3 regions of the Streptomyces sp. NPDC043853 genome follow, and region 1 is predicted to be linked to each of the others. Evidence: riboswitches for the same ligand, from Rfam matches in the RefSeq annotation. Region 1 holds a riboswitch; each other region holds the start of a gene.
The links. Region 1 has a riboswitch for cyclic di-AMP ahead of AC067U_RS01765 (M23 family metallopeptidase). Riboswitches for the same ligand answer to the same signal wherever they lie in the genome.
Positions count from the first base shown of each region.

Region 2: another riboswitch for cyclic di-AMP. It lies ahead of AC067U_RS04850 (M23 family metallopeptidase); the one in region 1 lies ahead of AC067U_RS01765 (M23 family metallopeptidase).
Region 3: another riboswitch for cyclic di-AMP. It lies ahead of AC067U_RS12725 (transglycosylase family protein); the one in region 1 lies ahead of AC067U_RS01765 (M23 family metallopeptidase).

Region 1 is NZ_JBWKDJ010000001.1:420,483-429,858, forward strand. It holds gene AC067U_RS01750 (VOC family protein) at 1-8, shown strand, start outside; gene AC067U_RS01755 (MBL fold metallo-hydrolase) at 231-1,385, opposite strand; gene AC067U_RS01760 (SGNH/GDSL hydrolase family protein) at 1,549-2,343, opposite strand; gene AC067U_RS01765 (M23 family metallopeptidase) at 2,636-3,688, opposite strand; cyclic di-AMP (ydaO/yuaA leader) riboswitch at 3,693-3,856, opposite strand; gene AC067U_RS01770 (tyrosine-protein phosphatase) at 4,120-4,926, shown strand; gene AC067U_RS01775 (aspartate aminotransferase family protein) at 4,975-6,366, opposite strand; gene hpnH (adenosyl-hopene transferase HpnH) at 6,363-7,391, opposite strand; gene AC067U_RS01785 (phosphorylase family protein) at 7,397-8,155, opposite strand; partial or broken gene shc (squalene--hopene cyclase) at 8,515-9,376, opposite strand, start outside.
Region 2 is NZ_JBWKDJ010000001.1:1,135,891-1,145,266, forward strand. It holds gene AC067U_RS04835 (bifunctional acetate--CoA ligase family protein/GNAT family N-acetyltransferase) at 1-949, opposite strand, end outside; gene AC067U_RS04840 (HPr family phosphocarrier protein) at 1,134-1,415, shown strand; gene AC067U_RS04845 (GntR family transcriptional regulator) at 1,740-2,390, opposite strand; gene AC067U_RS04850 (M23 family metallopeptidase) at 2,634-3,419, opposite strand; cyclic di-AMP (ydaO/yuaA leader) riboswitch at 3,433-3,591, opposite strand; gene AC067U_RS04855 (M16 family metallopeptidase) at 3,863-5,230, opposite strand; gene AC067U_RS04860 (M16 family metallopeptidase) at 5,251-6,645, opposite strand; gene AC067U_RS04865 (DNA gyrase/topoisomerase IV subunit A) at 6,882-9,338, shown strand.
Region 3 is NZ_JBWKDJ010000004.1:98,319-107,694, forward strand. It holds gene AC067U_RS12695 (class I SAM-dependent methyltransferase) at 1-1,109, opposite strand, end outside; gene AC067U_RS12700 (NAD(P)/FAD-dependent oxidoreductase) at 1,250-2,632, opposite strand; gene AC067U_RS12705 (Ppx/GppA phosphatase family protein) at 3,023-3,964, opposite strand; gene AC067U_RS12710 (DUF501 domain-containing protein) at 3,961-4,536, opposite strand; gene AC067U_RS12715 (FtsB family cell division protein) at 4,568-5,050, opposite strand; gene eno (phosphopyruvate hydratase) at 5,134-6,420, opposite strand; gene AC067U_RS12725 (transglycosylase family protein) at 6,686-7,414, opposite strand; cyclic di-AMP (ydaO/yuaA leader) riboswitch at 7,418-7,594, opposite strand; gene AC067U_RS12730 (transglycosylase family protein) at 7,870-9,126, opposite strand; partial or broken gene AC067U_RS12735 (cytochrome P450) at 9,270-9,376, opposite strand, start outside.

The DNA.
Region 1 (9,376 bases):
TGTCCTGACGCCCGGGCAGTGCGGTATGGCAGGCGGCCTCGCCCCTGCCGGTCTCCAGACCGGCGAGAGACGGCAGCAAGGGGGGGCGTGCCGTCCGGGCGTGGGGGCGGGGAACGCTCCCACGGCTCAGCGCGTGCAGGGCCGTCCCATCGCCAGGACGGCCCGCTCGCGTTCCTCGTAGGTCAGCCTGCCCCACAGGAGGGCGATCTGCTCCAGCTCCTCGTCGGCTGTCACCGCTCGCCGGCGAGGTCGAGGTCACCGGAGCGGGATTCGCTCGGCGGGAGATCCACGGTCCTCGGGCGACGCCACGGGTGAGCGATCGGATGGGAGATCGGACGCCACCAGGGATCCACCGGCAGCTTGCCCGCAGGCTCGAAGGGCTCGCCGGGACGCGGGAGGGCGACCGGCTGGCCGGCCAGCTCTGCGGCCTCGACCGTCCACTCCCCCGGCTCCGCCCAGGCGTGCAGGGCCAGGTTGAAGGTGCCCCAGTGGATCGGGAGCATCACCCCGTGCGGCTTGGATCCTTGCAGGTCAAGGTGAGCCCGGACGCCCTCCTCCGGGGTCATGTGGATGTCCGGCCAGTACTCGCTGTACGCGCCGATCTGGATCATGGTGGCGTCGAAGGGGCCGTGCTCGGCGCCGATGTCCTTGAAGCCGGGGAAGTAGCCGGTGTCCCCGCTGTGGTAGATGCGGTGCTCGTCACCCGCGACCACCCAGGAGGCCCACAGGGTGTGCTGCTGGTTGCGCAGGCCGCGTCCGCAGAAGTGCCGGGCGGGGGTCGCGGTGAGCGACAGTCCGGCGATCTTGGTGGTCTCGTTCCAGTCGAGCTCGCGGATCCGGTCCGGGGAAACCCCCCAGTGCTCCAGGTGGGCACCCACCCCGAGGGGCACCGCGAAGACCGTGTCGGTGCCGGCCAGCTGCTTGATCGTCGGCAGGTCCAGGTGGTCGTAGTGGTCGTGGGAGATCACCACGGCGTCCACCGGCCCCAGCGCGGCCTGCGGGACGGGCACGGGGTGCAGCCGTTTCGGTCCGGCGAACGGGAAGGGTGAGCAGCGCTCCCCCCAGACCGGGTCGAACAGCACCCGCCGCCCGTCGATCTCGGCGAGCACGCTGGAGTGTCCCATCCAGGTCAGCCGCAGCCCGCTGACCGGCGGTTTCGCCAGGTCCGCCAGGGTGGTGGGGTGGACCGGGATCCGATCGCGGGGCATGCGCCGGATCCGGCTCTCCTGGTGGAAGTAGATCTTGGCGAACTCCAGCGTGGAGCCGGAGGGCCTGGTCCGCGCCCCGATGGGGTTCTGGAAGACGCCGTCGGCGAAGTTCGGGGAGCGGCGGATCCGCTCCAGCCGTTCGCCGGACGGATCAGCGCCGAAGGCTTCGGGCCGCATTCCGCGCAGCCGCGGACGCAGGGGACGGGAGCCGGTCAAGGCGCCTCCTGGGACAGTGAGCAGGGTGGGAGCGGGGAGGCCGTACGTTCTCTCCGTACGTACTCTGCCCTTCCCAACGCACACCCACCCCGGAGGATTCCGCCGACAGCTCCCGTCCCTGGGTTCACAGGGGCAGAAGGTCGGGCCGCTTGGGCTCCACATGGTCCCCGGAGGACTCCCCGCGCAGCCGCCGCCCGATCCAGGGCACGAGGTGCTCGCGCGCCCACTGGATGTTGTCGCGGGTGACCTCCGCCGAGCCGCGCGGGGCGAGCGGCGGCCACGGCTGGTCGGGGTCGGCCGGCACCTCCAGGCCGAGCACCTGGGCGGCGCGCAGCGCGACCCGGGTGTGGCCCTCGGGGGACAGGTGGAGCCGGTCGTCGTCCCAGGCGCGGCGGTCCTGTACGGACTTCAGCGACCAGAGGTCGAGCACCGGGCAGCCGTACCGGTCGGCGATGGCGCGGACGTGCGCGGTGTACGTCGCCACCTTGCCCCTCAGGTGCCGGAGCACGGGCACCCCGCGGGTGTCGAAACCGGTGGTGATCATGACCAGGCCGACGGAGGAGGTGAGGTCGGCCACGGCCGCCTCGAACCGTTCGGCCACGTCGTCCGGGTCGCTGCCCGGCCGGATGATGTCGTTGCCGCCGGCGCAGAAGCTGACCAGGTCGGGCGCGAGCTCCTTGGCCCGCGGTACCTGCTCGGCCACGATCTGGTCCAGCAGCCGCCCCCGTACGGCGAGGTTGGCGTAGCGGAAGTCGTGCTCTTCGCGTCGGTCGGCCAGAAGTACGGCGAACCGGTCGGCCCAGCCTACGAAGGTGTCACCCGGTCCCGGGTCCCCCACACCCTCGGTGAAGCTGTCGCCGAGCGCCGCGTACGAGCCAATGGTCTGGAATGTCGAGTTCGTCGAGTCGTCGCCTGCCACACTGCCTTATCTTTCCCCGACACCTGTGACCTACGCGACCGTAGCCAAGGGTTGACGGGGAGTGATCTTTACCACCCGGTGCAGTGGAATACGTCCGGTCGCGCGACCGGACACGTGACCGGAGGCTCGCCCAAGGGCGCGGCCGGGGCCGGGAATCCCCCTCGGAATCCCGGCCCCGGCCCCCTGACGGACGGACGGTCCGTCAGTTGCCCCAGTCACCTCGGTTGCACCCGATCGCACCTGCTTGCCCTCGGTTGACTGGGTTTTATTCAGATGTCCGGATTCGCTCCGGTCAGACGCTGACGCCCTTCGACCGGAGGTAGGCCAGCGGGTCGATGTCCGAGCCGTAGCTCGAGGTGGTGCGGATCTCGAAGTGCAGGTGCGGGCCGGTGGAGTTGCCCGTGGAACCGACCAGGCCGACCTGCTGGCCGGCGGTCACGGTCTGGCCGACCGAGACCGACAGCTGCGACATGTGGCCGTACTGCGAGTAGTGACCGTCGGCGTGCCGGATGATCACCTCGTTGCCGTACGAGCCGGCCCAGCCGGCCGAGACCACGGTTCCCGCGCCGACCGCCTTGACGCTGGTGCCGAAGGTGGCACCGAAGTCGACACCGGTGTGGGTACCGCTGGCCCACATGCTGCCGCTGGCCTTGTAGGGGGTGTTGATGCCGGCGATGACCGGGGCCACGAAGCCGGCGGCGCTCGCCGGGGCCGCCTCGCGCTCGCTGCGGGAGGCGGTGCCGGCCGTGGTCCGCTGCGGGGCGGCGGACTTGGGGGCGGCGGACTTGGGGACGGAGGTCTGCGGGGCGGCGGCCTGCGGGGCCTCCTCCTGCGGAGCCTCCTCCCGCACGGCCGGGGCCTCCTGCTCGGGCGCCTCGGCCTCGGGGGCCGCCGGCTGCTCCGCCGGGGCCTCCGCCTGGCCGGCGCCCGCAGCGTCCGCACCGTCCAGGGTGAGCCGCAGACCGGGGTGGATCAGGTTCGGATCGGAGCCGACGGCCTCGCGGTTGTCGGCGTAGAGGCTGGGCCATCCGCCCGGGATGTCCCGATCCTGGGCGATCTGCGACAGGCAGTCGCCCGGCGCCACGGTGTAGACGGAGGGGGCCTGCCGCAGCGAGGCGGGCACCGCCTGGACGGCGGCGGCCGGAGCCTGCGCGGGAAGCGCGGCGGCGGGGAGGGCGGCGGGGAGGGCGGCGGCGCGCACGGCGGGGAGCTCGACCGCGTTCGCGGCACCGGAGGCGGCTCCGAGCAGCGGGAGCGCGAGGGCCGCGCCACCGGTGCCGGCCGCGACGAAACCGCGGGATATCGGGCTGGACTTGGGGCGGCGGTGCTTACCCTTTCCGGGCATGGCGCATTCCTCTCCGTTGCCTGCGAGGTGAGCTGTCGGGTTCGGACTGGAGATGTCCGGCCGTCGGAGACGGCTTCACCCCGAGCCGTCCGGAGACAAAGATCCAAAAACGGCGGCTTACCTGGTTCCCCCGCTCCTGCCGTACACGTGATTGGTCGGGTTGCGGTTTCCCGGGTAGCGGCAGGATTCGGCGGTCCACCCGGATCGGGGCTGACCGTAATCCAGTTCGGGCGTATGGAACAAGCCGCGAATTCCCGTGAAGGAATCATCGAAGTGATGGATCAATGGAATTGCGGTCACCCTGCGTCCATTCGGGATCTTTCGGGTTCCGTAACACCCGTACGGGGCAGGGAATTCGAGTTCCGCGAGCAGGCACTCAACGTCACCGTATGATCCTGCTCACGAGGCACCACCGACGCGGAGGAGTTCGTGTGACCCAGCAGATACCCGGCACTTCGTCCACTGAGCCCGAACTGTCCGGAGTGCGCAACTTCCGTGATGTGGGCGGCTTGTCGACCCCGGACGGACGGAGGGTCAGATCGGGAGTTCTATTCCGAAGCGGACATCTCGCACATGCCACCGAAACCGATACAGAGTTTCTCGCATCGCTCGGACTGCACACGATCTTCGACTTCCGCAACGCCGCGGACCATGCGCTGGAGGGTCCCGACGTCGAGCTGCCGGGTGTCCGGAATGTCAATATTCCGCTCTCCGACCCGGCGGACGGCAAGGAGTTCTGGAAGATGGTCCGCGACGGCGACCTGGAGCAGCTGCGGGCGCTGCTCGGCGAGGGCCGGGCCGCGGCGCGCATGACCCGCTCGTACCGGCAGACGGTCCTGACCCGGACCGCCGAGCACAGCCGGGTGGTGCACTCCCTCGCCGCGGACGGCGTGCCGGCCCTGATGCACTGCGCCGCCGGCAAGGACCGGGCCGGGGTCTCCATCGCGGTCACCTTGCTCGCGCTGGGCGTCGGACGCGAGGCGATCCTGGCGGACTACCTGGAGTCCAACGCCCCCCACCGCCGCTACCGCATCCGCCGCAACGGCGACGCGCCCGAGGCCCGCTCGCCCGAGGTGATGGAGCTCCTCGCGCCGCTGTTCGACGCCCGCGCCGAGTACCTCACGGCCGCGTTCGACACCATCGACGAGACCTGGGGCGGCGTGGACGGCTACCTGGCGGAGGGCCTCGGACTCACGCCCGAGACCCTCGGCAGCCTGCGCGCCCGGCTCCTGGTCTGACGCACCGGCAGGCCCGGGCGCGCCCTCGCCCGCGGGCGGAGCAGGTCGTCACCGGTCGGCGACGGCCTGCTTCACCAGCGTCCGGCCGAACTCCCACATCAGCCCGCCGCCCTCGTGGGCCTCGTCCATGACCTCCCGGAACGCCGTCACGAAGCGGTCCACGTCCCGCTCGTCCACGATCAGCGGCGGAATGAGCTTGATGACCTCCAGGTGGTCCCCGGAGACCTGGGTGAGGATCCGGTGCTTCCGCAGCAGCGGAACCACCACCATCTGGGCGAACAGCCCCTTCCGTGCGGCCTGCAGCATGGCCCAGCGGCTGCGCAGCCCGAGCGAGGAGGGACGTCCGAACTCGATGCCGACCATCAGGCCGCGCCCGCGGACCTCGTACAGCAGCTCGTACTCGTCCACCATGGCCGCGAGGCGCCCCCGCAGCAGGTCCCCCGTCGTCCGGGCGCGGGCCACGATCCCCTCGTCCTCCATGACCGAGAGCACCGCCAGGCCCGCCGCCATCGCCTGCGCGTTGGACCCGAAGCTGGCCGAGTGCACGAGCACCCGGTCCATGGACGAGTAGACCTTCCGGAAGATCCACTCCCGGCCGAGGGTGGCCCCAACCGGGACGTATCCCCCGGAAAGCGCCTTGGCCACGCACACCAGGTCCGGCTCCACGCCCTTTTCGTGCTGGTACGCATAGAAATCCCCGGTGCGGCCGAGCCCGGTCTGCACCTCGTCCGCAATGAGCAGGGCCTTGTGCCGGTGCAGCAGCTCCTGCGCGGCCGGCAGGAATCCGGGCGGGGCGGCGTGCACCCCTTTGCCCTGGACCGGCTCCACCACGAAGGCCGCCACGTCGCCCTTGCGCAGCTCCCGCTCCAGCGCGGCCAGGTCGCCCAGGGCGATCTTCGTATCGGGCAGCAGCGGGGCGAAGCCGTCCCGGAAGCCGCCTTCGCCGTTGACCGAGAGCGAGCCGGTGGTCAGCCCGTGGAAGGCGTGGTCGCAGTAGAGCACCCGGGGGCGGCCGGTGGCGTACCGGGCGAATTTCAGCGCGGTCTCCACCGCCTCCGTCCCGCTGTTCCCGAAGAACACCCGGTCCAGGTGCGGGCTGTACGACAACAGTTTCTCGGCGAGCAGGCCCGGCAGCGGCTGGCAGTCGAACCGGGTGAGGTCGGCGAGCTGGGCGTCCAGGACGTCGTGCAGGGCGCGGCGGACCACGGGGTGGTGCCGGCCCAGGCCCATCACCCCGAACCCGGCCAGCATGTCCAGGTAGTCGTTGCCCTCCGCATCCCAGAAGTGGGCGCCCTCGGCCCGTTCGTAGACCTTGTCGAAGCCGATGGTGTGCAGCATGCGCGGCAGTTGGTGGTTGAGGTGCCTCGCGTGCAGTTCGTACCGTTCCGCGCCCCGCTCGGCCAGCAGGGCGCGGAGGTCGAACTCCGGCCGACCGGTCACCGCTGGTCCCGGTTCCCCGAGACGGTCTCGCGGGCGGCCCGCAGGGACTCCTTCAGGGATCCCATGGTGGCGAGGACCGCGGTGGGCTCGTATCCGCAGTGCGCCATGCAATTCGCGCAGCGCGGGTCCTTTCCGCGGCCGTACGCGTCCCAGTCGGTGTCCTCGACGAGTTCCCGGTACGTCGGCACGTAGCCGTCGCTCATCAGATAGCAGGGGCGCTGCCAGCCGAAGAGGGAGTAATTCGGGATGGCCCAGGCCGTGCACGGGAAATCGGCCTTGCCCTCCAGGAAGTCCAGGAACAGCGGGGAGTGGTTGAGGCGCCAGCGCCGCCGGTTGCCGCCGGCGAATGCCTTGCGGAAGAGATCGCGGGTCTGTTCGACACCGAGGAAGTGTTCCTGGTCGGGCGCCTTTTCGTACGCATAGGCGGGCGAGATCATCATTTCGTCGACCCGGAGGTCGTCGTTGAGGTAGTCGAGGACCTCGATGACGGTCTGCGGGGTGTCGGTGTTGAAGAAGGTCGAGTTGGTGGTGACCCGAAATCCGAGCCGCTTGGCCTCCTTGATGGCCGCCACCGCCTCGTCGAAGACGCCTTCCTTGGCGACCGACTCGTCGTGCCGCTCCCGCAGGCCGTCGATGTGCACGGCGAAGGCGAAGTACGGCGAGGGGGTGAAGTCCCCGAGCTTCTTGCGCAGCAGCAGGGCGTTGGTGCACAGGAAGACGTACTTCCGGCGGGCCACCAGCTGGCGGACGATCTCGTGGATCTGCGGGTGCATCAGCGGCTCGCCGCCGGCGATGGACACCATCGGCGCGCCGGACTCCAGGACCGCGCCGACCGCCTGGGCGACGGGCATGCGCTGCTTGAGCACCCCGGCGGGGTGCTGGATCTTGCCGCAGCCCTCGCACTTCAGGTTGCAGGCGTAGAGGGGCTCCAGTTCGACGATGAGAGGGAACTTCTCGCGCTTGCGGAGCTTCTGTTCGAAGAGATAGGTCCCGACCCTGATGGACTGTCGCAGCGGCATGGCCATCTGGCTCACCTCCTGGAGAGCAGCAACGAACGGTGCCAGTCGAAAAAAGCGGGCAGTACGGCACGGAGAACACGGAAGGCCGATATTCCACCGCGTACCGTGCCGATACGTACGAGCTCGTGCTCGGGGGCGTCCACGATCACCCGGACGGCCGCGACCGGTGGCCTCCCGGCGGGGCGGGCGGGGCCGCGCGGGTCGACCGGGGCGGGCGGGTCGGCCGCCGCGGACCCGGGGGCCGTGCCCACCGGGCCGTGCACCGCCGTCCAGAGGGTGGCCGCCGACTCCATGTCCACGGCGACGGCTCCGGTGGCCCGGAGCTCCGCGCGTTCGTGTCCGCGTACGACGTGGTCGGAACCGGTGAGCACCCCGGTGTGCACGGTCCGGCCCGGGACCGCCCGGGCCAGTGCCCCGGCGAGCAGCGCCGTGCCGTCGCAGCGCACGGTGCCGCGCGGGTCGCGGGTCTCCTCGGCGACCACCAGGTCGCCCGGGTGCATGCCGGGGGCGAGCCCGGCGCAGAATCCGGTGGCGACGACGAACGCCCCGGCCATGCCCGGTTCGGCCAGGGCACGGGTGACGGCCTGTTCGGCGGCACGCGGCCCCATCCCGGTACGCAGGACCCGCACCGGACCGGACGCACCCGCCCGGTCGGCGCGCCCCAGCGCCAGGCGCTCGATGCCGAGCGCGCAGGCAACGAGCAGCGGTGCGGCGGCCGGGTCCGGGGACCCGTCGCCCGTCGGCCCGCCGCCCGCCGTCCCGCAGTCCATGGAGCCGTCCGTGTGCCCGGCCCCGGCCACCACGGCCGCCGCACCGGCTCCGCCGGAAGGCCCGGCAGGCCGGCCGGCCGGGCCCCGGGCGTCCCACAGGGGGGCCATCACTCCTCCCCCGCGGGATCCACCGGGTCCGTGACGGCGCCCCACGGATCGGCCGGGCGCGCCTTCCGGCCGGCCTGCTCCGCGCTCCGGTCCGTCGCCGGGTCGCTGCGCTCGGCGCCGGGGCCGGACGGCTCGCCCGCGGCGCCGCGGGCCACCGGTTCCGCCGGTTCGGCCTCGACCGTTCCGGCGGCGGGCTCGGCACCGGAACGGGACCGGCCGGCGGCCGGTCCCGAAGGCTCGGCCGGGTGGCCGAACGGCTCGCCGTGCAGGTAGCGGCCCAGGGCCGTGAGCGGGAACACCTGCCGGTACAGGTGGTAGTTGATGGAGAAGTCCCAGGGGAAGCCGGTGCCGGTGAAGTGCGGCTCGTCCCAGGAGCCGTCCTCCCGCAGGGTGTCGACCAGGTATCCGATGCCGCGTTCCACGGCCTTGCCCTCGCGCTCCCCCGCCGCCAGCAGGGCGAGCAGGGCCCACGCGGTCTGCGAGGGGGTGGAGTCGCCCCGGCCGGCCCACCGCTCCGGGTCCCGGTAGGACCGCTGGTCCTCGCCCCAGCCCCCGTCGTCGTTCTGTACGGACTCCAGCCAGGTCACCGCGCGCCGTACCGCGGGGTGCGAGGCGGGGATCCCGGCGGCGGTCAGGGCCGGCACCACCGATCCGGTGCCGTACACGTAGTTGGTGCCCCAGCGCCCGAACCAGGCGCCGCCCGGCTCCTGTTCGGCCAGCAGCCACTCGATGCCCCGCCAGGTGCGCGGGTCGCCCGCCCGGCCCTCGACGGCGAGCATCTCCACCACGTGCGCCGTGACATCGGCCGACGGGGGGTCGATGACCTCGCCGAAGTCGCAGAACGGCAGCCGGTTGGGAAGCGGGCTGGTGTTGTCCGCGTCGAAGGCCCCCCACGCTCCGTTCTCCGACTGCATGCCGAGGCTCCAGGAGACCCCGCGGGCGATGGCGGCTTCCATCCTGACCGGGTCCGGGTGCCGGATGCGGCGCAGCGCGAGGACGACCTCGGCGGTGTCGTCGATGTCCGGGTAGTTGTCGTTGTGGAACTCGAACGCCCAGCCGCCGGGGGCGAGCCGGGGACGGCGGACGGCCCAGTCGCCGGTCTTGGTGATCTCC
Region 2 (9,376 bases), 720 kb from region 1:
CCTCGGGGCCGCTCTCGCCGTATCCGGCGGACAGGACGACGAGGCCCTGGACCCCGTGCTCCCCGCAGGCGGCGGCCACCTCGGGGACGCGGTCCGCGGGGACGGCGACGACCGCGAGGTCGACGGGGGCGCCGACATCGGCGAGCGAGCGGTAGGCGCGGACGCCTTCCAGCAGGTCACCGGCTATGCCGCCGGCGGGGAGGGCGTGGTTGACCGCGTAGAGGTGGCCGCGGAAGCCGCTGTCGCGCAGGTTGCGCAGGGCGGCGGCGCCCACGCCGCCGCCGGACCGGCTGACCCCGATCACGGCGACGGAACCGGGGGCGAGCAGCCGCTGCACCGAGCGGGCCTCGGCGCGCTGTTCGCGGGCGCGCTGGACGGCGAGGGACTCGGCGGTCGGTTCGAGGTCGAGGGTGAGGTGCACGGAGCCGTCCGCGAAGCTCCTCGTCTGCTGGTAGCCCACGTCCTTGAACACCTTGATCATCTTCGTGTTGGCGGGCAGCACCTCGGCGACGAAGCGGCGGATGCCGCGTTCGCGGGCCACCGCGCCGATGTGTTCGAGGAGGGCGGAGGCCACGCCGCGGCCCTGGTGGGCGTCCTGGACGAGGAAGGCGACCTCGGCCCGGTCGGCGGGGATGGAGGCGGGGCGGCCCTCGGCGTCGATCCGGTCGTAGCGCACGGTGGCGATGAACTCGCCGCCGACGGTGGCGGCGAGCCCGACGCGGTCCACGTAGTCATGGTGGGTGAAGCGGTGGACCTGGCGGTCGGAGAGCCGCGGGTGCGGGGCGAAGAAGCGGTAGTACTTCGACTCCTCCGAGACCTGCGCATAGAAGCTGACCAGCCGGTCTGCGTCCTCGGGAGTGATCGGGCGGATGCGGGCGGTGCCGCCGTCACGCAGCACGACGTCCGCTTCCCAGTGGGCCGGGTACGAGGGATCCGACGCGGTGGTCATGGGGTGATCTTAAGGCCGGAACGGGCTGGTGGGCCCTCGCGCGGCGTGGGGTACATACGGGGTAAATCGGTGCAAGCTGGGGAAGGTCCCACGGCGAGGACACCGGACCGGAGGTCGGTCGGAGCATTCCGCACACCGTGAGAGACTGGTCTAGACAACCGCCAGAACCTGAAGGGCAACCACCATGGCAGAGCGCCGCGTCAACGTCGGCTGGGCCGAGGGCCTGCACGCTCGTCCCGCCTCGATCTTCGTCCGTGCGGCGACGGCTTCCGGCATCCCGGTGACGATCGCGAAGGCGGACGGCACCCCGGTCAACGCCGGTTCCATGCTCGCGGTGCTGGGCCTGGGCGCCCAGGGCGGCGAGGAGATCGTGCTCGCCTCCGAGGCGGAGGGCGCCGAGGTCGCGCTGGACCGCCTGGCCAAGCTGGTGGCCGAAGGCCTGGAGGAACTCCCCGAGACGGTCTGACCCTCCGGTCCCCGCACACCCCAGGGCCGCGGCTCCACTTGGTCGGGAGCCGCGGCTCCGGCATGTGGTGAATTCCCCCGGACGCGACGCCGCCGGCACATTTCACGTACGCCTCGAACGAGCGGGCGGACGTGAAATCGAGAAAGCGGGGACGGGCGGCGCGAGAATACCCGGCTTCTCTCGAATTCCGGGGCACCGGAAAATACGCGGACCGGCCACCGCCCGGAAATACTCAAAGTGGCCGCGCACCCGGCAGCCCATTCTTTGTATACGGCCGGTGTTACATTTCGCCGCCCGCCGTGTTGACGTCACGTTGCCGACTCCTCACCGCACCGCACGCGCCCGCGCCCCGTGCCGGCGCGGCCGGTGCGCCTCCTCCGTCCGCTCCGCGTGCGCCGCCATCAGGGCACGGGCCCGCTCCGCGTCGCCCCGCGCCACCGCGTCCACGATCGCACCGTGCTCCGCCCAGGACTCCACGGGACGGACCGGCGCCTGGACGGCGAACATCCAGGCGACCTTGTGCCGCAGCTGCGCCAGCAGCGCGATCAGGCCGGGGCTGGCCGACGCCTGGGCCAGCGTCTCGTGGAACCAGCCGCCCAGCGCCCGCAGGTCCTCGCCCTGCCCCTGCCGGGCCCGCTCCTGGCCCAGCCGGACCAGCCCCCGCAGCACCTTCAGGTGGGCGTCCGTACGGCGCCGGGCCGCCCGCGCCGCCGCCAGCGGCTCCAGCAGCATCCGCAGTTCCAGCAGGTCCGCCGCCTCCTGCACGGTCGGCTCGGCCACGCACGCGCCCGCGTGCCGCCGGGTGATCACGAAACCCTCGGACTCCAGGGTGCGCAGCGCCTCGCGGACCGGGACCCGGGAGACCCCGTACCGGCGGGCCAGCAGTTCCTCGGTGAGTCTGCTGCCCGGTTCGAAGACGCCGGCGACAATATCGTCGCGAATTGCCGTACACACCGCATGCGCAGGAATACGCAAGACCGGACCTCCGCCTGATTACGAGCCGCCGATTCCGTCACGGATACCGGCACCGATCGGATACCGGTCCAAGAACTGTATGGCAGAGCGCCGAATTTTCCGAGCGCGGAGGGGAAAAACAGAAGAAGGCCCCGGCTCGGTGAGCCGGGGCCTTCTTCTGGAATCTTCGGGCGGTGCGTCCGGTCGGACGGTCACGCGTCCGGTCAGACGGTGACTCGTCCGGTCAGACGGTGACTCGTCCGGTCAGACGGTGACGCCGTGCTGGCGCAGGTACGTGATCGGGTTGATGTCCGAGCCGTAGTCGGCGCCGGTGCGGGCCTCGAAGTGCAGGTGCGGGCCGCTGGAGTTGCCGGTGGAGCCGGACAGGCCGATCTGCTGGCCCGGGGTGACCTGCTGGCCGACGCGCACGTTCAGCGAGGACATGTGGCCGTACTGGGTGTAGGTGCCGTCCGCGTGCTTGATGACCACGTTGTTGCCGTAGGCGCCGCCCCAGCCCGCCTCGACGACGGTGCCCATGCCCACGGCGCGGACCACGGTGCCGGAGGCCGCGTGGAAGTCGATGCCGGTGTGGCTGCCGGAGGACCACATGCCGCCGCCCGCCTTGTACTGGGTGGAGACGTAGGAGTCGGAGAGCGGGGAGACGAAGGTGTTCAGCCGCTTCCGCTCGGCCTCGCGCTCGGCGCGCTCCTTGGCCTCGCGCTCCGCCTTCGCACGGACCTCGGCCATGCGCTTGGCCTCGGCGGCCCGCTGCTTGGCCTCGGCCTCGGCCTGGGCCTTGAGGGCGGCGGCCTCGGCGGCGGCCTGCTGGGCGTCAGCCTGGGCCTCGATCTCGCCGGCCGCGTCGTCACCGACGCTGATCGTGTTCAGGCCCGCGTCCTGCGGCGCGTGGTCGTTGTCGGCGGCGAAGGCCGGGGCCGCGAAGGCGCCGATGACGCCGGTGGTGGCGAGGGCGGCGATCCCGGCTATGCCGGCGGTCTTCTTCGTCAGGCGGCTGGAACCACGGTGCTTGCCGGCGCCACGAGTGCCCATGAAAAGGGTGATCCTTTCCTTCCTTCTCGCCTACCGGGTTAGCTGACGGGTTCGGAGCAGGAAGGTCTCCTACGGACCCCTCGCGCGGAGGCGGTCCGATTCACCCCAGGGACTGATGTGGGTCCCCGGCTCCCCAGGCTCGCGCCTGACGGGGACTCGGCGATCGCTGTCCGGTGCCGCGGGTGCGGCTGTTGCAGCTGACGGACAGCGAGACCGACGCTAGGCGGATCATCACTCGATCACCAAATGGACACGGGTTTTTGTTGCGTACGCCACACGACATACAGGCAACCCCACCCGCAACCCGGACATTCAAGCGCAAAGGGGCCCTGGCGGACAACGCGCCAGGACCCCTTGCCCCGAAACCCAGTTGACGGCGGCCTGACCCGGCCGGCCGTCGCCGGCACGGTCGGTCGGCGACCGCAATCAGCGGGTGATCACGGTCAGTTGGCGACCACGGTCACCTCGCCGATGCCCAACGCCCGCACCGGCTCGGCGATCTGCGCCGCGTCACCGACGAGCACCGTCACCAGGCGGTCCACCGGGAAGGCGCTGACCACGGCCGACGTCGCCTCCACGGTGCCGGTTTCGGCCAGCCGCGCGTACAACTCCGCCTGGAAGTCGTCCGGGAGCTGCTGCTCGACCTGGTCGGCGAGGGTGCCGGCGACGGAGGCCGCGGTCTCGAACTTCAGCGGGGCCACGCCCACCAGGTTCTGCACCGCCACGTCCCGTTCGGCATCGGTCAGGCCGCCCTCGGCGAGCGTCCGCAGCACCGTCCAGAGGTCCTGCAGCGCCGGACCGGTGTTCGGGGTGTCCACGGAGCCGCTGATGGCCAGCATGGCCGCTCCGGTGCCCTCCCGGGTGGACCGCAGCACCTGCCCGAAGGCGCGCACCCCGTAGGTGTAGCCCTTCTCCTCGCGCAGCACCTTGTCCAACCGGGAGGTCAGGGTGCCGCCCAGGCAGTACGTGCCCAGCACCTGGGCCGCCCACACGCGGTCGTGCCGGTCCGGCCCGATCCGGCCGATCAGCAGCTGCGTCTGCACCGCGCCGGGCCGGTCCACGATGATCACGCGGCCGGTGTCGTCGGCGGTCACCGGGGGCACCGGGCGGGGCGCGGCGGTACCGCCGGTCCAGCCGCCCAGGGTGTCCGCCAGCACCGCGTCCAGGTCGATGCCGGTGTAGTCGCCGACGACGACCGCGGTGGCGGTGGCGGGGCGTACGTGGGCCTCGTAGAAGGCGCGCACGGCGGCGGAGTCGATCCGGGCGACGGTCTCCTCGGTGCCCTGGCGCGGCCGGGACATCCGCGAGCCGGCCGGGAACAGCTCCTTGTAGAACTGCTTGGCGGCCCGGCGCTGCGGGTTGGCGAGCTCGTGCGGGATCTCGTCGAGCCGGTTGCGGACCAGCCGGTCCACCTCGCCGTCGGCGAAGGCGGGGGCTCGCAGCGCCTCGGCGAGCAGGGCCAGCGCCTTGGGCAGGCGGGAGGCGGGCACCTCCAGGGAGACCCGGACGCCGGGGTGGTCGGCGTGCGCGTCCAGGGTGGCGCCGCAGCGCTCCAGCGCGGCCGCGAACTCCTCGGCGGAGTGCTTGTCGGTGCCCTCGGACAGTGCGCGGGCCATGATCGCGGCCACCCCGTCCAGTTCCTCGGGCTCGGCGTCCAGCGGGGCGTCGAGGAAGATCTCGACGGCCACCACCTGCTGGCCGGGGCGGTGGCAGCGGAGCACGGTCAGGCCGTTGGGCAGGGTGGCTCGCTCGGGGGCGGGGAACGCCCACGGCTTGGGCGCGCCGGCCTGCGGCTGCGGGTGGAAGGTCATCGTGACGGCTGCGGTGTCGCTCACTGCTCCGCCCCCTCGTTCTCGTCGTTCCCGGAATCGGCGGCGCCGGCGGCACCGGCCTCCGCGTCCCCGGCGTCGTCCTCGTCCTCGTCCTCGGCCGTCAGCGGCTCGTAGGCCAGCACCGCCCGGTTGTCGGGGCGCAGCCGGGCCGCGGCCACGGCCTGCACCTCCTCGGCGGTGATGTCGAGCACCCGCTGGACGGCGGTCAGCGCCAGCTGCGGGTCCCCGAACAGCACCGCGAACCGGCAGAGTTCGTCGGCTCGGCCGGCCACCGTGCCCAGCCGGTCCAGCCATTCGCGCTCCAGCTGGGCCTGGGCGCGCTCCATCTCCTCGGCCGTGGGGCCCTCGGCGGCGAACCGGGCGAGCTCCTCGTCCACGGCGGCCTCGATGACGGGGGTCTCCACCCCGCCGGAGATCTTCACGTCCAGCCAGCCCAGCGAGGGCGCGCCGGCCAGCCGCAGCATGCCGAAGCCGGCCGCGACGGCCGTCTGGTCCCGGCGCACCAGGCGGTTGTGGAGCCGGGAGGACTCGCCGCCACCGAGGATGGTCAGCGCCACGTCGGCGGCGTCGCACTCGCGGGTGCCGTCGTGGGGCAGCCGGTAGGCGGCCATCAGGGCCCGGGCGGGCACCTCCTCGACGAGCTCCTGGCGCAGCTGCCCGCCGATGGTCTCGGGCAGCGTGCCGTCGCGCGGCGGCTGCTTGCCGTCGTGCGCCGGGATGCTGCCGAAGTACTTCTCGATCCAGGCGAGGGTCTGCTCGGGGTCGATGTCGCCGACGACCGAGAGCACCGCGTTGTTCGGCGCGTAGTACGTGCGGAAGAACGCGCGGGCGTCCTCCAGGGAGGCCGCGTCCAGGTCGGCCATCGAGCCGATCGGGGTGTGGTGGTACGGGTGACCGTCGGGGTAGGCCATGGCCGTCAGCTTCTCGAAGGCCGTGCCGTACGGGACGTTGTCGTACCGCTGGCGGCGCTCGTTCTTGACGACATCGCGCTGGTTCTCCATGGACTCGTCGTCCAGGGCGGCCAGCAGCGAACCCATCCGGTCCGCCTCCAGCCAGAGCGCGAGCTCCAGCTGGTGGGTGGGCATCGTCTCGAAGTAGTTGGTGCGCTCGAAGCTGGTGGTGCCGTTGAGGGAGCCGCCGGCGCCCTGGACGAGCTCGAAGTGGCCGTTGCCCTTCACGCTCGCCGAGCCCTGGAACATCAGGTGCTCGAAGAGGTGAGCCAGGCCGGTACGCCCCTTGACTTCGTGCCGGGAGCCGACGTCGTACCACAGGCAGACCGCGGCCACCGGCGTCAGGTGGTCCTCGGAGAGCACCACGCGCAGGCCGTTGGCCAGCCGGTGCTCGGTCGCTGTCAGGCCGCCGGAGGCGGTCTGCTCGGTGGCCGTGTGACCCATGGGCATGTGGTCCCTTCGATCGCGATGCTGGGATTTCCGTCAGACCTGTCACTGTATGCAAGCGCACCGACAGCCGGAGAAGTTCCCGGCGGCCGGCGACCCCGCCGGGGGCGCCGGGTACGGTTCCGGAGCTGCCCCGCGCGGCGGCTCCCCCTGGGTCGGAGTCGGCGTTGTCGGTGCGTAGGGCCACAATGGTCCGCGTCAGACCCCCGTCATGGTTAAGGAGCGCCGCAGCGATGGCCCGCCGCAGCACGAAGACCCCGCCGCCGGAGGATTTCGAGGAGAAGATCCTCGACATCGACGTCGTCGACGAAATGCAGGGCTCCTTCCTCGAGTACGCGTACTCGGTGATCTACTCGCGTGCCCTGCCGGACGCGCGGGACGGCATGAAGCCGGTGCACCGCCGGATCGTGTACCAGATGAACGAGATGGGACTGCGCCCCGACCGCGGATACGTCAAGTGCGCCCGCGTCGTCGGCGAGGTCATGGGCAAGCTGCACCCGCACGGCGACGCCTCGATCTACGACGCCCTGGTGCGCATGGCGCAGCCCTTCTCCATGCGGCTGCCGCTGGTCGACGGCCACGGCAACTTCGGCTCGCTGGGCAACGACGACCCGCCGGCCGCGATGCGGTACACCGAGTGCCGGATGGCCGACGCGACCTCGCTGATGACCGAGTCCATCGACGAGGACACGGTCGATTTCACGCCGAACTACGACGGCCAGGAGCGGGAGCCGGTCGCCCTGCCCGCGGCGTACCCGAACCTGCTGGTGAACGGCGCCTCCGGCATCGCGGTCGGCATGGCCACCAACATGCCCCCGCACAACCTGGGCGAGGTCATCGCGGCGGCCCGGCACCTGATCCGGTACCCGCAGGCGGACCTGGAGGCGCTGATGCGCTTCGTCCCGGGCCCGGACCTGCCGACCGGCGGCCGCATCGTGGGCCTGGCCGGGATCAAGGACGCGTACGAGAACGGCCGCGGCACCTTCAAGATCCGCGCGACGGTGTCCGTGGAGGACGTGACGGCCCGCCGCAAGGGCCTGGTCGTGACGGAGCTGCCGTTCACGGTCGGCCCCGAGAAGGTCATCGCGAAGATCAAGGACCTGGTCGGCTCGAAGAAGCTGCAGGGCATCGCGGACGTCAAGGACCTCACCGACCGCGCGCACGGCCTGCGCCTGGTCATCGAGGTCAAGAACGGCTTCCACCCGGAGGCCGTGCTGGAGCAGCTCTACAAGCTGACGCCGATGGAGGAGTCCTTCGGCATCAACAACGTGGCGCTGGTCGACGGGCAGCCGCTGACCCTGGGTCTGAAGGAGCTGCTGGAGGTCTACCTCGACCACCGCTTCGACGTGGTGCGGCGGCGCAGCGAGTTCCGCCGCGGCAAGCGCCGCGACCGGCTGCACCTGGTCGAGGGCCTGCTGGTGGCGCTGCTCGACATCGACGAGGTCATCGCGCTGATCCGGGAGAGCGAGAACTCGGCGCAGGCCAAGGAGCGCCTGATGGAGCGCTTCTCGCTGAGCGAGGTGCAGACCCAGTACATCCTCGACACCCCGCTGCGCCGGCTCACCAAGTTCGACCGGCTGGAGCTGGAGTCGGAGCGCGACCGGCTGAACACCGAGATCGAGGAGCTCACCCGGATCCTGGAGTCGGACAGCGAGCTGCGCAAGCTGGTCAGCTCCGAACTGGCCTCGGTGGCGAAGAAGTTCGGCACCGAGCGGCGCACGGTGCTGCTGGAGTCGGCGGGCGCGCCGGTGGCGACGGTGCCGCTGGAGGTCGCGGACGACCCCTGCCGCGTGCTGCTGTCCTCGACGGGCCTGCTGGCCCGTACGGTGACGGCCGCGCCGCTGCCCGAGGGCGACGGCCGACGCAGCAAGCACGACCTGATCGTCTCCCAGGTCACGGCGACGGCCCGGGCGGACGTCGGGGCCGTGACCTCGGCCGGCCGGCTGCTGCGCATCGCGGTGATCGACCTGCCCCAGCTGCCCGACACGGCCTCCACGCCCAACCTGGCGGGCGGCGCCCCGCTCAGCGAGTTCCTGTCCGGCCTGGAGCCGGACGAGAAGGTGGTCTGCCTGACCTCGCTGGACGAGGCGAACTCCCAGGGCCTGGCGCTGGGCACCGAGCAGGGCGTGGTCAAGCGGGTGGTGCCGGACTACCCGGCCAACAAGGAGGAGCTGGAGGTCATCACCCTCAAGGAGGGCGACCGGATCGTCGGCGCGGTGGAGCTGCGCACCGGTGAGGAGGACCTGGTCTTCATCACCGACGACGCCCAGCTGCTGCGCTACCCGGCCGGCCAGGTGCGCCCGCAGGGCCGCCCGGCGGGCGGCATGGCGGGCATCAAGCTCGCCGACGGCGCCAAGGTGATCCATTTCTCGGCGGTGGACCCGGCGGCGGAGGCCTACGTCTTCACGGTCGCCAGTGGGCAGGGCACCCTGGACGGCTCGGTCTCCACGGCCAAGCTGACCCCGTTCGACCAGTACCCGCGCAAGGGCCGGGCCACCGGCGGTGTGCGCTGCCAGCGGTTCCTGAAGGGTGAGGACGGACTGGTACTGGCCTGGGCGGGCCACGCCCCGGCCCGCGGCGCCGCGGCCAACGGCACCCCGGTGGACCTGCCGGAGCCGGACCCGCGGCGGGACGGCTCGGGCGCGCCCCTGGCGAAGCCGGTGGACGTGGTGGCGGGCGGACTGCTCTGACCGCCGTACCGGACCTGCCCGCCGGACCGTCCGTGGCC
Region 3 (9,376 bases), on a different contig from region 1:
AGTTCGCCGACGGTGGTGCCGAGCGGTGCCAGCTCGCCGTCCGGGAAGACGTAGGCGTCGATGAACTCGTCGATCCGGTAGGCCGTTTCGTCGGGCTCGGGGCGGCGCGCGATCTGGTGGTTGAGCAGCCGGCCGCCGGGCCGCAGCAGGGCGAAGAGGGTGTCGGCGTACTCGCGGTAGCGGACCGAGCCGACGTGTTCGGCCATACCGATGGACGAAATGGCGTCGTAGGGCCGCTCCCTGACGTCCCGGTAGTCCTGGACTCGGATCTCCACCCGGTCGGCGAGGCCCTCCTCGGCGATCCGTTTGCGGGCGTACGCGGCCTGTTCGCGGGAGAGGGTGATGCCGGTGACCCGGGCCCCGTACGCGCGGGCGGCGTGCAGCGCCATGGAGCCCCAGCCGCAGCCGACGTCGAGCAGGCGGTGCCCCTCGGAGAGGGCGAGCTTGCGGCAGACCAGGTCGAGCTTGTCGTGCTGGGCCTGTTCCAGGGTGCCTCCGGGCTGCCAGTAGGCGCAGCTGTAGACCATGGAGGGGCCGAGGACCAGGGCGTAGAACTCGTTGCCGACGTCGTAGTGGTGGCTGATGGCCTGCCGGTCGCGGCGGCGGCTGTGGGCGGCTCCGGACCGCCGCCGGACGACCTCCTCGGGGGGTGGCGGGGGCGGGGGCAGCGGGCCCGCGAGCGCGAGCAGGTCCCGCAGGGCGGTCCGGGTGGCGGGGTCACCTGCGGCCCTCAGTGCGACCCGGCCGCTCTCGGCCCGCCGGCGCAGCCGGGCCAGCGCCGCGGGCTCCGGGCGGCGCGCCGACCGCGGGGGCGGCGGCACGGGGCGGGCGTCCGCCGCGCCCCGCTCCCACAGCAGTCCCGCCAGCCGGTCCAGCAGGTCGAACAGGTCGCCGTCGATCTCCAGTTCGCCGGCCACCCAGGCCCGGGCCAGGCCCAGTTCGCCGGGCCGCCAGAGCATCCGGCGCAGGGCGCGGCGGTCCCGGACGACGAGCACCGGAGCGTCGGGCGGGCCCGCCTCCGAGCCGTCCCAGGCCCGGATGCGCACGGGCGGCGGGGATCCCAGCAGGGTCTCGGTCAGAGCGGCCAACCGCGGCGCGGCGTCGGTCATGGGCGCACACCTCCGGTCAGTCGGTCTACCCAGCGGGAGGCGCGGGTACGCCGGAGCGGCGCCCGGGTACGCCGAAGGGGCCGCCCGCACCACGGATGGCAGGCGGCCCCTGTCGGGGTGGAACGGTCAGTGCCGGGGCGTCAGGACGCCTTGGCCTTCTCGGCCGGAGCCGAGGCGGCCGGAGCCGGGGCCGGCTTGGCGGCCTCGTAGAACTCCTCGCGCGGGGTCTCCAGCGCGCCGAGGGAGACGACCTCGCGCTTGAGGAACATGCCGAGGGTCCAGTCGGCGAAGACGCGGATCTTGCGGTTCCAGGTCGGCATGGCCATGCCGTGGTAGCCACGGTGCATGTACCAGGCCAGCCGGCCCTTGAGCTTGATCTTCATCTTGCCCATGACGATCATCGCAACGCCCTTGTGGACGCCGAGACCGGCCACCGCACCCTTGTTGGAGTGCGCGTACTCCTTCTGCGGGAAGCCCCGCATGCCGGAGACCACGTTGTCGCCGAGGACCTTGGCCTGGCGCAGCGCGTGCTGGGCGTTCGGCGGGCACCAGGCGTTCTCGACACCGGCCTTGCGGGCGGCGACGTCCGGGACCTGGGCGTTGTCGCCGGCGGCCCAGATGTAGTCGGTGCCCTGCACCTGGAGGGTGGCGGCGGTGTCCACGTGGCCGCGGGGGCCGAGCGGCAGGCCGTAGCGGGCCAGCGCCGGGTTCGGCTTGACGCCGGCGGTCCACACGATGGTGTTGGAGTCGACCTCGAGGCCGTTCTTCAGCACGACGTGGCCGTCGACGCAGGAGTCCATGGAGGTGCCGAGGTAGATCTCGATGCCGCGGGACTCGAGGTGCTCCTTGCCCCAGGTGCCGAGCTTGGGCCCGACCTCGGGGAGGATCTTGTCGGCCGCGTCCACCAGGATGAAGCGCATGTCCTCGCGCTTGATCGTGGAGTAGTACTTGGCGGCGTCGCGGGCCATGTCCTCGACCTCGCCGATCGTCTCGGCGCCGGCGAAGCCGCCGCCGACGAAGACGAAGGTGAGGGCCCGGCGGCGGACGTTCTCGTCCGTCGTGGACTCGGCCTTGTCGAGCTGCTCGAGGACGTGGTTGCGCAGGCCGATGCCCTCCTCGACGCCCTTCATGCCGATGCCCTGCTCGGCGAGGCCGGGGATCGGGAAGGTGCGGGAGATGGCGCCGAGCGCGATCACCAGGTAGTCGAAGGGCAGCTCGTACGCCTCGCCGACGAGCGGCGTGACGACGGCGACCTTGCGGTCCTGGTCGATGGTGGTGACCCGGCCGGTGAGAACCTCAGCCTTGGGCAGCACGCGTCGCAGCGGGACGACGACGTGCCGCGGCGAGATGCTGCCGGCGGCCACTTCGGGAAGGAAGGGCTGGTAGGTCATGTACGACCGCGGGTCGACGACGGTCACCGTCGCCTCGCCGTAGCGCATCTTCTTCATGATGCGCTTCGCCGCGTACAGCCCTACGTACCCACCGCCTACTACGAGGATCCTGGGACGCTCCGTGGTGCTCATGGAACGAGTATCCAGCACCCGCTAGGGGGACGCTCGTGAGCCCCTTCACAAGAAGCTACCGACCCTCTGTTACACTCCGCGGCCCACGTGACCCAGGTCATGGCGCACAACGGGAACCAACGTGTAACGGGAGCCGTTGGACACCAGGCCTGAACTGGCCTCTAAGGCCGAAAGTGGAGTGGACCACTGACCTTGGTGGGTACCTCTGACGCGGATCCGGTGGCGTCCGTCGTTCGTACGAACGGGACGAGAAAAGGGCCCGCGGGGACTCCGAGCGCCGTTTCCGGCCCTTCCAGAGGCCCATCAGGCCCTTTTTCCTTGTGAAGAACTTCACGAAGTTTCTTCGGCGGCCGGGACCAAAGTCCCGTCCGCCGTCCTTTTCAAGGCGATTCAGGCGACCGACCAGGCGATTCCATCGAGGATGTCGTGCTCGGACACCACGACCTCAGAGGCGCCGATACGTTCCATGATCGCCAGCAGGACGAGGGACCCGGCCCCGATCACGTCCACCCGGCCCGGGTGCATGACACCGATCGCGGCCCGCTCGGCGTGGGTGCTGGAGAGCATCCGCCCCGTGATCTCGCGGACCTGCCCGATCGGGATCCGGGAGTGGTGGATCCGCGCCGAGTCGTACTCCGGCAGCTCCTGCGCGATCCCGGCGACCGTGGTCACCGAGCCGGCCAGGCCCACCAGGGTGCGGGCCTCCGACAGCGGCACCGTCTCCGCCGCCAGGTCCAGGGCGGCCTCGATGTCCGCCCGCATGGCCGCGATCTGCTCCTCGGTCGGCGGGTCGGTGATCTGCTCGTCCACGACCAGGTGCCGCTCGGTCATCCGTACGCAGCCCACGTCGACCGAACGGGCCGCCCGGACGTGCTCCTCGCCGACCACGAACTCGGTCGAGCCGCCGCCGATGTCCACGACCAGGAAGGGCTTGGGCAGGTGATCGACGCCCGCCAGTTCCTTGGTGGCGCCGGTGAAGGAGAACTCCGCCTCCTGCTCGCCGGAGATCACCTCGGGCTCGACGCCCAGGATCTCCTTGACCCCCTGCACGAACACGTCCCGGTTCTCGGCGTCCCGGGAGGCCGAGGTGGCCACGAAGCGGATCCGCTCGGCCCCCAGCTCCTTGATCACTGCCGCGTACTCGCGACAGGCCGCGAAGGTCCGCTCCAGGGCCTCCGGAGCCAGCCGGCCGGTCCGGTCGACGCCCTGGCCCAGCCGGACGATGGTCATCCGGCGGTCCAGCTCGACCAGCTCGCCGGTGGCCCGGTCGCAGTCGGCGACCAGCAGGCGGATGGAGTTGGTACCGCAGTCGATACCGGCGACGCGCATCATGCGGTCCCCTCCTCGTTCCGGTCCCCGCTCCGGTCCTCGTTCTCGTCCTTCTTCTCCCCGCACGGGGTGACGCAGGGGCCCTTGGCCCACCACTCCGGCAGCATGGCCAGGGCCTCGTCGCCGAACGGGTTCACGCCCGGGCCCGCCGCCAGCGAGTGGCCGACCAGCACGTGCAGGCACTTGACCCGGTCCGGCATGCCGCCGGCGCTCGGGAACCCCTGGAGCACCTCGATGGCGTCCCGGCGCTGGATGTAGTCCTCGTGCGCGGCCCGGTAGGCGGCGGCCAGCTCCGGGTCCTCGGCGAGCCGGGCCTGCATCTCCTTCATCACGCCATTGGCCTCCAGCGTGCCGATCGCGGAGGCGGCGCGCGGGCAGGTCAGGTAGTAGAGCGTGGGGAACGGGGTGCCGTCGGGAAGCCGGGGTGCCGTCTCGACCACGTCCGGCTGACCGCAGGGGCAGCGGTGCGCGATGGCGCGGAGCCCGCGCGGCGGTCGGCCGAGCTGCTGCTGGAACGCCTCGATGTCGGCGGCGGTCGGCTCGGTCCGGTCGGTCTGGGGCGGGGGCGTCTGCATGCCTGGAGGAATCTCTTCGTTCGCGGTTGATTCAGTCGGTGTCGGGACGGTCGGCCTTGTCCACGCCGTCCCAGACGTTCGAGTACCAGGGGCGGTCGGCCGCGCCGTGTTCGGTGCGGCGCCGCTCCTCGGCCTCGGCGTCCGGGTCGGCCATCGTGTAGCCGACCTCCCCCGGCTGGACGAAGTGCAGGTGCTTGCGCGCCTGCTGCTTCACATAGGCCGGGTCCTGCCAGCGGGCCTTCTCGTCGCGGAGCTCTTCGAGGCGCTGGCGCGCCTCGTCGGCGGCCCGCTGCTGCTCGGTGATCTCCGAGCGCTGGGAGACGTACTGGCGCATCGGGTACGCGAGGGCGACGACCAGCGTACAGAGGACGAGGACCAGGAGGGCGGCGCGGCCGGTGAGCCGGCTGCGCCGGACCTGACGGCGCGACTGGGAGCGGTAGACGTGGGCTGCGGTGCGCTCGCCGAGCTGCTTGAGCCTGGTCGCGGTGGAGAACCGGTCCCGGTTCCCGGCCATGTCGCGCCTCCCCTTATTACGCAGTACGTCCCCGCACACGGTACGGGACCGCGGGCGGGGACGTACGGAGGCTCAGGGACCGATCAGCCCTTGAAGCGCGGGAACGCGGAGCGGCCCGCGTACACCGCGGCGTCGTCGAGGATCTCCTCGATGCGCAGCAGCTGGTTGTACTTGGCGACGCGCTCGGAGCGGGCCGGGGCGCCGGTCTTGATCTGGCCGCAGTTGGTGGCGACGGCGAGGTCGGCGATGGTGACGTCCTCGGTCTCGCCGGAGCGGTGCGACATCATGCACTTGAAGCCGTTGCGCTGGGCGAGCTCGACGGCGTCCAGGGTCTCGGTCAGGGAACCGATCTGGTTCACCTTCACGAGCAGGGCGTTGGCGGTGCCCTCCTCGATGCCGCGGGCCAGGCGCTCCGGGTTGGTGACGAACAGGTCGTCACCGACGAGCTGGACCTTGGCGCCGAGCTTCTCGGTGATGACCTTCCAGCCCGCCCAGTCGTCCTCGAACAGCGGGTCCTCGATGGAGACCAGCGGGTACGCGGAGACGAGCTCCTCGTAGTACTCGGTCATCTCGGCGGCCGAGCGGGCCTGGCCCTCGAAGTTGTACTTGCCGTCCTTGTAGAACTCGGACGCGGCGACGTCGAGCGCGAGCGCGATGTCCTTGCCCGGGGCGTAGCCGGCCTGCTTGATGGCCTCGAGGATGAGGTCCAGGGCCTCGCGGTTGGAGCCGAGGTTCGGGGCGAAGCCGCCCTCGTCGCCGAGGCCGGTCGACAGACCCTTGCCCTTCAGCACGGACTTGAGGGTGTGGTAGACCTCGGTGCCCCAGCGCAGCGCCTCGGAGAAGGACTCGGCGCCGATCGGCGCGATCATGAACTCCTGGATGTCCACGTTGGAGTCGGCGTGCGACCCGCCGTTGAGGATGTTCATCATCGGAACGGGCAGCAGGTGCGCGTTCGGGCCGCCCAGGTAGCGGAACAGCGGCAGGTCGGAGGCCTCGGACGCGGCGTGGGCCACGGCCAGGGAGACGCCCAGGATGGCGTTGGCGCCGAGGGAGCCCTTGTTGTCGGTGGCGTCCAGGTCGAACATGGCCTGGTCGATCAGGCGCTGCTCGGTGGCGTCGTAGCCGACGAGCTCGGGGCCGATCTGCTCGATGACCGCGAGAACGGCCTTCTCGACACCCTTGCCCTGGTAGCGGTTGGGGTCCCCGTCGCGGAGCTCAATGGCCTCGAAGGCACCGGTGGAGGCACCCGAGGGGACTGCAGCACGGCCGGTGCTGCCGTCGTCGAGGCCAACCTCGACCTCGACCGTGGGGTTGCCTCGGGAGTCCAGGATTTCCCGGGCTACGACGACGTCGATGGACGGCACGAGCATCTCCTTCTGGGATGTGACGCTAGGTGTGCGGCGGCATCTGGGGGCCGTGGCACGACCCCTGCCGGACTAGAGCCTAACCGGAGCCGGGCGGTCGGCCGGTCGACCGCCCGGGTCCTGGGACGAAAAAGAGCCCGAATACCCGTCTACCCGGACATACATCCCGGTCCGGGGCCTCCCGGCCGTACACACCACCGCCCGACGCGTCGGGGACGCGCCGGGCGGGTGTCCTGCCGCCGGGAAGCGGCGGGAAGGGTTCGAGCAGGTGTCAGGAAAGGTTCAGCTTCTGACCCGGGAAGATCAGATCGGCGTCCGGGACGATGTCCTTGTTCAGCTCGTGCAGCTTCTGCCAGCCGCCCTGGACGTGGTGGGCGTCGGCGATCGCGCCGAGGGTGTCGCCGGACTTGACCTCGTAGGAGCCGTTGCCGGTCTTCGGGGTGGCCGGGGCCGGGGTGGCCGGCTTGGCGGCGGGCTTGGTCGGGGCCGGGGTGTTCGAGCGCTCGGACCGGGTGGTGAAGGTCTCGGTGCGCTTCGTCTCCTTCTTCGGCGCGGCCTTCTTGGTCTCGGGCTTGGCCTTGGAGGAGGAGCCGTTCGAGGTGCCGGTGCCGCCGCCGCCGTTGTACGCGGAGTTGGTCAGGCCCTTGCCGCAGTGCGGCCAGGCGCCCTTGCCCTGGCTCTTGAGCACCTTCTCGGCGACGGCTATCTGCTGCGCCTTGGTGGCCTGGTTGGCCTGCGGGGCGTAGTTCTTGCCGCCGTAGCCCGCCCAGGTGGAGGCGGAGAACTGCAGGCCGCCGTAGTACCCGTTGCCGGTGTTGATCGACCAGTTGCCGCCGGACTCGCACTTGGCGACGGCGTCCCACTGCGAGGCGGTGGCGGCGTTCGCGGTGCCCGCGGCCATCAGCGGGGCGGCGATCGCGGCACCGGTGACACCGGCGAGCGTGACGATGCGGGTGGCCTTGCTGGCGCGACGGTGCTTGCCCTTGCCGGAAAGCAGCATGGAACTTCTCCTCACCGACGCCTGCGAGGTGAGCTGTCGGGTTCGGGCGAGTGAGTTGCCCGGCCTCGCGTCCTAGCGCGTGGCTTTACCCCTAGCCGGTCGGTGACCGTCGGTCAGAACGGTCGCGTTCCGGCGGAAAACCTGTGGTTCCCCCGCTCCTGCCTTCGGCGCTTGCGCGACGACTGTTCCCTCCGCCCGCCGGCAGGACTCGGCGATGCGGTCGAAGGGGCCCGCGGTGGCGAGCGATTCAGAAGGTAGACAGGTCCCGCCCGGATGTTCAATCGGGGTCTTGTACCCGAAACGGCCCCTACTTGCGCTCCCCGGAGGGGTGTTTGCGCAGGTGAGGGGCCGGTTCGCCGAAGGTCACAGGTAGGACACGCCAGTTGACGGGAAGAGACGCATGTCTCACTTGCACGAAAGGGACATTGATCGCTTTCCGGTCGTCCGAACTGGCCCTATTCCGGGGTTACATCCAGTTTCTGACCCGGCTTGATGAGGTTCGCATCGGTCCCGATGACCTGCTCATTGGCCTGGTAGAGGGCCTTTGCGCCGCCCTTCACGCCCTTGGCGTCCGCGATGCTCGTCAGACTGTCGCCGGCCTGGACGGTGTAGGTGGGCCCGGACTGCGGGGCCGGAGTGCCGGAAGGGGCGGGAGCTTCGACCGCGGGGGCCCCGCGGTGGCGTCCGGTGCCCGCCGCCGGGTCGGTCTGCGCGGTTCCGCCCGGCTGCGCGGCGGAAGCTGACGGATCGGCGGACGGGGATGCCGACGGGTCCGGGGTCGTGCTGGAAATGGGCGTTCCGGTCACGGCACCCGGGCTGCCGGGGGTGGCGGACGGGGTGCCGGGGGCGGACGGGCTCGCCGGGGTGGTCGGCGCACCGGGGGTGGTCGGCGCGGCCGGGGTGTTCGGATTGCCCGGGGTACCGGGGTTGTTCGGATTGCCGGGGGTGCCGGGTGTGCCAGGAGTATTCGGATTGCCGGGAGTTCCTGGAGTGCCCGGAGTGCCCGGAGTGCCCGGAGTCGTCGGCGTGACCGGCGTGATCGGCGGGGCCGTCGGGTTGCCCGTGAACGGCGGCGTGGTCGGAGCGGTCGGGGCCGGCTGCCCCTCGGGCGCCACCGGGGCCTCCGGGGCGACGGGGGCCACCGGGGCCGTGGGCTCGGCGGCCGGGGGCACCGGCGTCGGCATGGCCGGCATGCCCGGCATGAACACCCCGCCCGGGGTGCCGACCGGCGTGGAGTTTTCCTGCTGGTTCTCCGCGCGGGACTTCTCCGCCCGCTCCCTGGCCTCGGACTGCCGCTCGATCTGCGTCTGCCCCGGGTTCACCTGGGCGGCCGGGGTGTTCTTGTCCAGCCCGGCCTGGTCGGCGCAGGCCCCGAAGGCCTGCGGGCCCTCGGCCGCCAGCACCCGCTCGGCCACGGCTATCTGCTGCGAGCGGCTCGCCAGGTCGGCGCGCGAGGCGTAGTCGAGGCCTCCGGCGCGCTCCCACTGGTCCTGCGTGAACTGCAGTCCGCCGTACGCGCCCCCGCCGAAGTCGGCACTCCAGGTGCCGCCGCTCTCGCAGTCGGCCACCCGGTCCCATGTGCCGGTGTCGGCAGCGGACGCGTTGGTGGCGGCGAGCAGCGGCAGCGCGAGCGCCGAGCCGGTGACACCGGCGGCGACGACGAACGCGGGTGCCTGACGGGGCCTACGGTGACGGCCGTTCCCGGAACGCATGAGGGTGGACCTTTCGCGTGACAGCGGGGAAGTTCCGTGGAACCTAGCGCTCCCCGAACGCTTGTCACAAGTCGATGCAGCGCAGATCACGCGAAGGTCACATTACTGATGCGATGTCAGGAAACGGACTGACCGGAGGTCAGTTAATTACGGGGAGTAAAGCGAACCGGAAGGGTGCGCAGGCCGCGCATGATGAGCCCGCCGCGCCAGCGCAGCTCGGCCGGGTCCACCGCGAGCTCCAGATCCGGAA